DNA from 2 places in the Rhodococcus kronopolitis genome. Region 2 is predicted to be linked to the other one. Evidence: riboswitches for the same ligand, from Rfam matches in the RefSeq annotation. Region 2 holds a riboswitch; the other holds the start of a gene.
The links. A riboswitch is a leader RNA that binds a small molecule or an ion and turns the genes downstream of it on or off. The one in region 2 is predicted to bind cobalamin.
Positions count from the first base shown of each region.

Region 1: linked by a shared signal. The riboswitch ahead of ACFO6S_RS07805 (ABC transporter substrate-binding protein) and the one ahead of cobN (cobaltochelatase subunit CobN) in region 2 are both predicted to bind cobalamin.

Region 1 is NZ_JBHSFO010000003.1:248,878-253,133, forward strand. It holds gene ACFO6S_RS07795 (S9 family peptidase) at 1-948, opposite strand, end outside; gene ACFO6S_RS07800 (phosphoribosylaminoimidazolesuccinocarboxamide synthase) at 985-1,866, opposite strand; cobalamin riboswitch at 1,935-2,118, shown strand; gene ACFO6S_RS07805 (ABC transporter substrate-binding protein) at 2,150-3,136, shown strand; gene ACFO6S_RS07810 (FecCD family ABC transporter permease) at 3,133-4,191, shown strand; gene ACFO6S_RS07815 (ABC transporter ATP-binding protein) at 4,188-4,256, shown strand, end outside.
Region 2 is NZ_JBHSFO010000005.1:250,509-254,764, reverse strand. It holds gene cobJ (precorrin-3B C(17)-methyltransferase) at 1-716, opposite strand, end outside; gene ACFO6S_RS12395 (precorrin-8X methylmutase) at 716-1,342, opposite strand; gene cobG (precorrin-3B synthase) at 1,362-2,531, opposite strand; cobalamin riboswitch at 2,536-2,677, shown strand; gene cobN (cobaltochelatase subunit CobN) at 2,712-4,256, shown strand, end outside.

The DNA of each region.
Region 1 (4,256 bases), on a different contig from region 2:
CGCCTTGGTCCCGTCCACGTCACCGTTGTGCAGGATCAGGAAGCGGTCCTCACCGGCCACCACGGCGTGCTCGACGCTGTACTCGACGCCGTCGACGCGGGGCAGCACCACCCGGAACTCGCCCTCGGGGTTCGCCGACTCGAGGCACAGGATCTCGGAGGTGATCTTGGAGCCGATCCAGATCATCAGGTACTTCTCGCTGCGGGTGGACCCGAAGCCCACCCAGAACCGCTCGTCCGGCTCGTGGAAGACCTTGACGTCGTCGCCCGGCGCCGCGCCGAGCCGGTGCCGCCACACGGTGTCGGGGCGCCAGGCATCGTCGACGGTCAGGTAGAAGACGTGCTCGTCGTCCACCGACCAGGTCACGCCCGGCGCGGTGTCGGGGATCTCGTCGGCGAGCAGCTCGCCGGTGCGCAGGTCCTTGAACCGCAGCGTGTACCGCTCGTCGCCGGCGGTGTCGACGGAGTAGGCCAGCAGGTTGCCGTCGAGGGTGACCGAGAACGCACCCAGCGAGAAGAACGCGTGGCCCTCCGCCAGCTCGTTGCCGTCGAGCAGCACCTGCTCACCGGGGATCTCCGCGTCCGCGGACAGCACCGGCGGCGTCCAGTCGTCCTCGGCCGAGATCGGGCAGCGGCACTGCACGCCGTACTGCTTGCCCTCGAAGCTGCGTGAGTAGTACCACCACTGTCCCATCCGGGACGGCACCGACAGGTCCGTCTCCTGGGTGCGGTTCTTGATCTCCTGGAACAGGGTGTCGCGCAGCGGCGCGAGGTGCTCGGTCCGCGACTGCGTGTAGGCGTTCTCCGCCTCGAGGTACGCGATGACCTCGGGGGACTCCTTGTCCCGCAGCCACTCGTAGTTGTCGACGAAGGTGTCGCCGTGATGAGTGCGTTCGTGCGGAATCTTCTTGGCGACCGGAGCGGTGACCGGGGTGACGGACGAAGTCATGGCGCCACCCTATGCGGTGGCGCCATGACGTGGCGATTACACCCAGTCGGCGAAGGACAGCCCGGAGATCCGCTCGTAGGCCTCGATGTAGCGGGCCCGGGTGGCGTCGACGATCTCCTGCGGCAGCGGCGGCGGCGGGGTGTCGGACGCCCGGTCCCAGCCGGACTCGGGGCTGGTCAGCCAGTTGCGGACGAACTGCTTGTCGAAGCTCGGCTGCACCCGGCCCGCCTCGTAGCCGTCCGCCGGCCAGTACCGCGACGAGTCCGGGGTGAGCACCTCGTCGGCGAGCACCAGGTTGCCGTCGGGGTCGAGACCGAACTCGAATTTGGTGTCGGCCAAAATGATTCCGCGGTCCGCGGCGAAGTTGGCGGCCCGGACGTAGATCTCCAGGGTGTCCTCGCGGAGCTTGACCGCGAGGTCCTGGCCGAGCTGCTCGACGACCGTCGCGAAGTCGACGTTCTCGTCGTGCTCACCCATCACGGCCTTGGTGGCCGGGGTGAAGATCGGCTCGGGCAGCTGGCTCGACTCGACCAGTCCCTCGGGCAGCGCGACCCCGCACACCGCACCGGTGCGCTGGTAGTCGGTCAGACCGGAGCCGGTCAGGTAGCCGCGGGCCACGCACTCGACGGGCACCATGTTCAGCTTGCGCACCACCAGGGCCCGGCCGAGCACCTCCTCCGGGATCCGCTCGTCGTCCGGCGGCCCTGCGAGGTGGTTGTACCCGCCGAGGGTGTCGAAGAAGAAGACGCTCATCGCGGTGAGCACCCGACCCTTGTCCGGGATCGGCGTGTCGAGCACGTGATCGTAGGCCGAGATCCGGTCGCTGGCGACGAGCAGCAGGTGCTCGTCGTCGATCGTGTACAGATCGCGGACCTTGCCGCCGGCCAGGTGGGCGTAGTCAGTCAGTGAGGGGCGCACGCGACAACCCTATCGGGTCGCTTCCCCGGGCAGGTCGGGGCCGATCACCGCCCGCACGCATGGACTATCCTCCCAATCGTTGTCACGGTGTTCGGGAAGTCCGGTGTGAAACCGGCGCGGTACTCGCCACTGTGAGCAGGTACGTCGACTACCCGGGGTTCGGCCCCAGCCACTGGATGCACGCATCCGGGAAGGCGTAGGCGACGGTTATCCCTGCTGAGCCAGGAGACCGGCCGTGACGCATACCTGCACGTTTTCCACGAGTCATGGAAGGCGGGTCGCTTTGCGCACCCCTGTTACACACCGAGTCATCGCCACCGCCGCGGCATCGATCGCTGCCGCGCTCACCCTGTCCGCGTGCGGCGGACCGTCCAACTCCGACGCCGACACCGCCGCGATCTCCCTGCAGAACTGCGGACGCACCGTCACCCTCGACGGCCCCGCCCAACGCGGCGTCACCCTCAACCAGGGCGCCACCGAGACCGCCCTGTCGATCGGCGCGCAGGACGCGATGGCCGGCACGGCCTACCTCGACGACACGATCGCCCCCCAGTGGCAGGCCGCGTACGCCGCCGTCCCGGCGCTGGACGAGAAGGACTTCCCCAGCCGGGAGGCGCTGCTCGCGGTCAAGCCCGACCTGGTGACGGCGTCGTACTCGAGCGCGTTCGACGACAAGGCCGTCGGCTCGCACGAGTCGTTCGACGAGCTCGGCGTCGCCACCTACGTCTCCCCCTTCGGTTGCAAGGACAAGTCGGCGCGACCCGCGGTCGCCTGGGACTCGATCGCGACCGAGATCACCGACTACGGGCTCATGTTCGGCCACGCGGGCGAGGCCGACGCGGTGGTCGCCCGGATGCGCGAGACGCTGACCGGCATCGAGGCGGCGGCGCCCGCGAAGGGCAAGAGCATTTTCTGGTACGACAGCAACACCGACACCCCGTACGTCGGCGGCAACGCCGGTGGACCGCAGCTGATCATCGACGCCGTCGGCGGCACCAACGTATTCGCCGGCACGGACGGATCCTGGGCCGACGGCAGCTGGGAGACGGTGCTGGCCGCGAACCCCGACGTCATCGTCCTCGCCGACGCGTCGTGGGACACGGCCGAGGAGAAGAAGAACTACCTGCGGAGCGACCCGGCCCTGAAGGATCTGAAGGCCGTGCGCGAGGACGCGTTCGTCGTCCTCCCGTTCTCGACGACCACGCCGGGTCCGCGGACCATCGAGGGCGCGACGCTCGTCGCCGAGCAGCTGGGCGGCGGCGGGGCGTGACCGCGTCCACCCGGGTACCGGTCCGGGCGGCCACCACGACCGGCGCCGCATGGTCGGCGATCCTGGTCGCGCTGCTCGCGGTGAGCTGTGCGGCCGGGGTCGCGATCGGCGCTGCCGACCTGTCGCTCGGCACGGTCGTCGAGTCGATCGCCGGACGCCTCGGCATCGGCCCGGGCACCGACCTGCTGACCACCCACATCGTCGTGGACCTGCGGTTGCCGCGGGTGCTGGCGGCCGCGGCGATCGGCGCGGGGCTCGCCCTGTGCGGCGCGGTGCTGCAGTCGCTCACCGGCAACCAGTTGGCCGACCCCTACCTGCTGGGCATGTCGGGAGGCGCGTCGTTGGGCGCGGTCCTGGCGCTCACCACCGGTGCGAGCGCGGTCGGCGCGCTGGGATTCGGCGCCGTCTCGACGGCCGCGTTCATCGGTGCGCTCGGCAGCCTGCTGCTGGTGTTCCTCATCGCGACGTCCCGGTCCGGGGTGCTGCTGCCCGGCCGGCTCGTCCTCGCCGGAATCGCCGTCGGGCAGCTCGCCGCGGCCCTGACGTCGGCGCTGGTGCTGCTCGGCGACCGGGACGCCGCCCACCGCGTGCTCAGTTGGACCCTCGGCTCGGTGGCGGGCGTGCGCTGGTCCGGTCTGGTCGGCATCCTGGTCGTCGTCGCGGTGACGATGGCGGTCGTCCTCGCCTACGGCCGAGTGCTGGACTCGTTCGCGTTCGGCGAGCGGGCGGCCGCGAGCCTGGGCACCAACGTCGAACGCTCCCGCTGGGTGCTCTACGCGGTGGCCTCGCTGTGCACGGCGGCACTGGTCGCGCAGGCCGGCATCATCGGCTTCGTCGGCCTCGTGGTCCCGCACGCCGCCCGGATCCTCGTCGGGCCGCTGCACGCGCGCCTGCTCCCGGTGGTGGCGCTGATGGGTGCGCTGCTGCTGGTGTGGGCGGACATCGCCGCACGCAGCATCCTGCCGGGACGGGAACTTCCGATCAGCATCGTCACCGCCATCGTCGGGGTGCCCGCGTTCGTGTGGCTGCTCCGGCGGCCGGGGGCTCGCGCATGAGCCACCACACTCCGGAGATCCGAGTCGAGGACGTCACCTGGTCGGCCGGGGGCAGCCGGATCCTC
Region 2 (4,256 bases):
TTCGACGGGCTGGGCACCAGCGCGATCGAGAAGTAGGGCACCTGCGACTCGTCCACCTCGGCGGCCGAGAGCACCCGCTGCCGATCCGTGCTGGCCCGCTCGACGTAGCTGGCCTCGGCGAGCCGGCCGGAGTCCTTCAACGCCTGACGCACCGCGGGGAACGTCCGGCCCAGCTTGAGGATCGCCGCCGAGTCGGTCTCACGCAGACGCCTGGTCAGCTCCTCGACGGGGAGCGTGCCGGGCAGCACGGTGAACACCTCGTCGCGCTCGACCAGGGGCACCCCGAGCGCGGCGGAGGCCGCGCTGACGGAGGTGACGCCGGGGATCACCTCGGCGTCGAAGCGGTCGCACAGCCGCTTGTGCATGTGCATGTAGGAGCTGTAGAACAGCGGGTCGCCTGCGGCGAGCAGGGCCACCGACCGGCCGGCCTCGAGGTGCTCGGCCAGCCGCTGCGCGGCCGACTCGTAGAACTCGTCGATGGCGCCCTGGTAGCCGCCGGGATGGTCCACGGTCTCGGTGGTCACCGGGTAGACCAGGTGCTCCTCGAGCTGGCCCTCGCGCAGGTACGGCTCGGCGACGGCCCGGGAGATGCTGCGTCCGTGCCGGGCGCTGTGGAAGGCGATGACGTCGGCCTCGGAGATGATCCGCGCGGCCTTGACCGTCACCAGTTCGGGGTCACCCGGGCCGAGCCCGATGCCCCAGAGCTTGCCCGCCATCACTCGACCTCCGTCGCGATCGCGTTGAGGGCGGCGGCGGTGATCGCGCTGCCGCCGCGGCGGCCCCGCACCACCAGGTACTCGGTCTCGCCGGCGCGCACGATCAGGTCCTCCTTGGACTCCGCGGCACCGATGAACCCGACCGGGCAGCCGATGATCGCCGCAGGCCGGGGCGCGCCCTGGTCGATCATGTCGAGCAGGTGGAACAGCGCGGTCGGGGCGTTGCCGATCGCGACCACCGCGCCCTCGAGCTTGGGGCCCCACAGCTCCAGCGCCGCGGCGGAGCGGGTGTTGCCCAACTGCTCGGCGACCACCGGCACCCGCGGGTCGCTCAGCATGCAGAGCACCTCGTTGTTGGCGGGCAGTCGCTTTCGGGTGACACCGGAGGCCACCATCGTCGCGTCACACAGGATCGGGGCGCCGGCGCGCAGCGCGGCACGTGCCGCGGAGACGACGCCGGGGGAGAACGCGACGTCGTCGACGAGGTCGACCTGGCCGCAGGCGTGGATCATCCGCACCACCGTCTGCGAGACGTCCGCGGGGAACCGGGTCAGGTCCGCCTCAGCCCGGATGGTGGCGAAGGACTGACGGTAGATCTCGGCGCCGTCGCGGATGTAGTCGGTCATGCGCACCACGATAGTGGCTTCAGGACGACGGCCGATCCACCCGGTAGCCGTCGCCGGTGGCCACCACGTCGGTAACCTCACCGCGCGGTCGGCCGCACTTCCGCTCGCAGCCGACCCAGTGCTGACGGCCCTCGCCGATCTCGCCTGCCGCCAGCGCGGCGCCCAGGTCGGCCCGCACGTCGGCCAGCGCCTTGCCGCAGCCCGGACGCCCCGTGCAGGCGCTGACCTGCAGCCACGGCGAGTTCTCGTCGAAGATCAGGCCCATCGGCGCGAGCACCCGCACCACCTGCTCGGCGGTCCAGTCGTCGAGGTCGCAGATCAGCACCGAACGCCACGGCGTGACGACGAGCGGCTTGTCCACCGCCGCCAGGAACTCCGCGACCCGAGCGCTCATGGTGCCGAGGGCGAGCCCGGCGGCGAGGGTCACGGCGCCGTCGCCGTGGTCGAGCCAGCCGATCGGCCCGGTGCCCACGGCGGGCAGGTCCAGGGTGTCGGCGCTCCCCGCGCCCAGGCCCAGCCCGCTCAGCACCCGCTCCACGCCGCCGTCGATCTCGTGCAGGCGCCACTGGTCCTCGCGGATCTCGAGCAGCAGGCGCGCGGCGGCGAGCAGCACCTCGACGCCGTCGGCCGCGGGGACCCGGGCGCCGTGGTCGCGGCCGGCGAGCACCAGCGCCACCTCGTCGGCCCCGACCGCGTGCAGGCCCAGGTCCGCGGAGAGCCCGGAGACGTCGCCGCGGCCGTCGTCGAGGGAGAACATCACCCGTCCCGGCAGCGCGGCCAGGGCGGGATCGGCGCACAGCCCGCGGTCGAGGGCCGAGGTCCAGTCGCGGACGTCCACCAGCCCGCCGATCCGTCCGGAGAGGGGGCTGGCCAGGATGTTCCGCACCCGCTCGTGGCTGAGCGAGGGCAACAGCCCGGCGTCGGCGAGCCGGTCCGCGAAGGCGGCGGGGTCGGTGACGGCCCGCAGTTGGATGTTGCCGCGGGAGGTCAGCTCGAGCTCGCCGCCGGCAAGGTCGTGGGCCGCGGAGGCCAGGACCTGCAGCTGCGCGGGGGTCAGCGCGCCGCCGGGCAGCCGCACCCGGGCCAGCGCGCCGTCGGCGGCCTGGTGCACCTGCAGGGCGCCCGGGCAGGCGTCGGGGCGGGACCGGTCGCCGGTGGCGGGTCGGGGGGAAATCGGGTTCGCGGACATCGTCTCCAGGTTACGTTCCGCGCACCGGTAGGCTCAGCGGCGCTTGCGACAGCTCACGAGGAAACCGGTGCGAATCCGGTGCGGTCGCGCCACTGTGACCCGGCACGTCCGGGGAGTCAGACACTCGTGCGCTGCCGTTCCGGAACCAATGGGGCGCGAGACCCCGAGGAGGCCACACCCGTGATCCTGCTGCTGTCGACGTCCGACACCGACCTGCTCAGTGCCCGCTCCAGCGGCGCCGACTACCGCTGGGCCAACCCCGCCCGGCTGCTCGTAGACGACCTGCCCGGCCTGCTCGACGGCGTCGACCTGGTGGTGGTGCGGATCCTCGGCGGCAAGCGCGCCTGGGAGCAGGGCCTGGACGCGGTGCTCGCGGCGGGCCTGCCGACCGTCGTGCTCGGCGGCGAGCTGGCCCCGGACGCCGAACTGATGGAGCTGTCCACGGTGCCCGGCGGCGTCGCCGCGGAGGCCCACGCCTACCTCGCCGAGGGCGGGTCGGAGAACCTGCTGCAGCTGTCCAACTTCCTCTCCGACACGGTGCTGCTGACGGGCCTCGGGTTCGACGCGCCCGCGCACACCCCCACCTGGGGCCACCTGGACCGGCCGTCCGCAGCGGCGGACGCCGACGCGACCGTCGCGGTGCTCTACTACCGCGCGCAGCACCTGGCCGGGAACACCGCGTACGTCGAGGCGCTGTGCCGGGCGATCGAGGACCGCGGCGCCCGGGCGTTGCCGATCTTCTGCGCCTCGCTGCGCACCGCCGAACCGGAGCTGCTCGACGCCCTGCGCGCGGCCGACGCGATGGTCGTCACCGTGCTGGCCGCCGGCGGCACCCGGCCCGCGGGCGCCACCGCGGGCGGCGACGACGAGGCCTGGGACGTCACCGAACTCGCCGCGCTGGACGTGCCGATCCTGCAGGGCCTGTGCCTGACCAGCAGCCGCGAGACCTGGGAGGCCAGCGACGACGGACTCTCGCCGATGGACGTCGCGACCCAGGTCGCGGTGCCCGAGTTCGACGGCCGGCTGATCACGGTGCCGTTCTCGTTCAAGGAGATCGACGCCGACGGCCTGACCGCCTATGTCCCCGACCCCGAGCGCGCCGCCCGCGTGGCCGGCATCGCGGTGCGGCACGCGAGGCTGCGGCACATCCCGGTCGCGGACAAGCGGATCGCGCTGATGCTCTCCGCGTACCCCACCAAGCACGCCCGGATCGGCAACGCCGTCGGCCTGGACACCCCCGCCAGCGCGATCGCGCTGCTCACCCAGATGCGCGACGCCGGTTACGACCTCGGCCCGCTCGACGGCGAGGATGCGCTGCCGGGCCTGGCGGCCGGGGACGGCGACGCGCTGATCCACGCGCTGATCGCCGCGGGCGGTCAGGACCCGGACTGGCTGACCGCCGAGCAGCTCGAGGGCAACCCGATCCGGATCTCCGCGGCCCGCTACCGACAGTGGTTCGACACGCTGCCCGCGGACCTGCGCGACGGCGTCGAGGAGCACTGGGGCGCCGCGCCGGGCGAGCTGTACGTGGACCGCTCCGCCGACGCCGACGGCGAGATCGTCGTCGCGGCAATGCAGGTCGGCAACGTGGTGCTCATGGTGCAGCCGCCCCGCGGATTCGGCGAGAACCCCGTCGCGATCTACCACGACCCGGACCTGCCGCCGAGCCACCACTACCTGGCCGCGTACCGCTGGCTGGCGGCGCGGCCGGACGAGGGCGGGTTC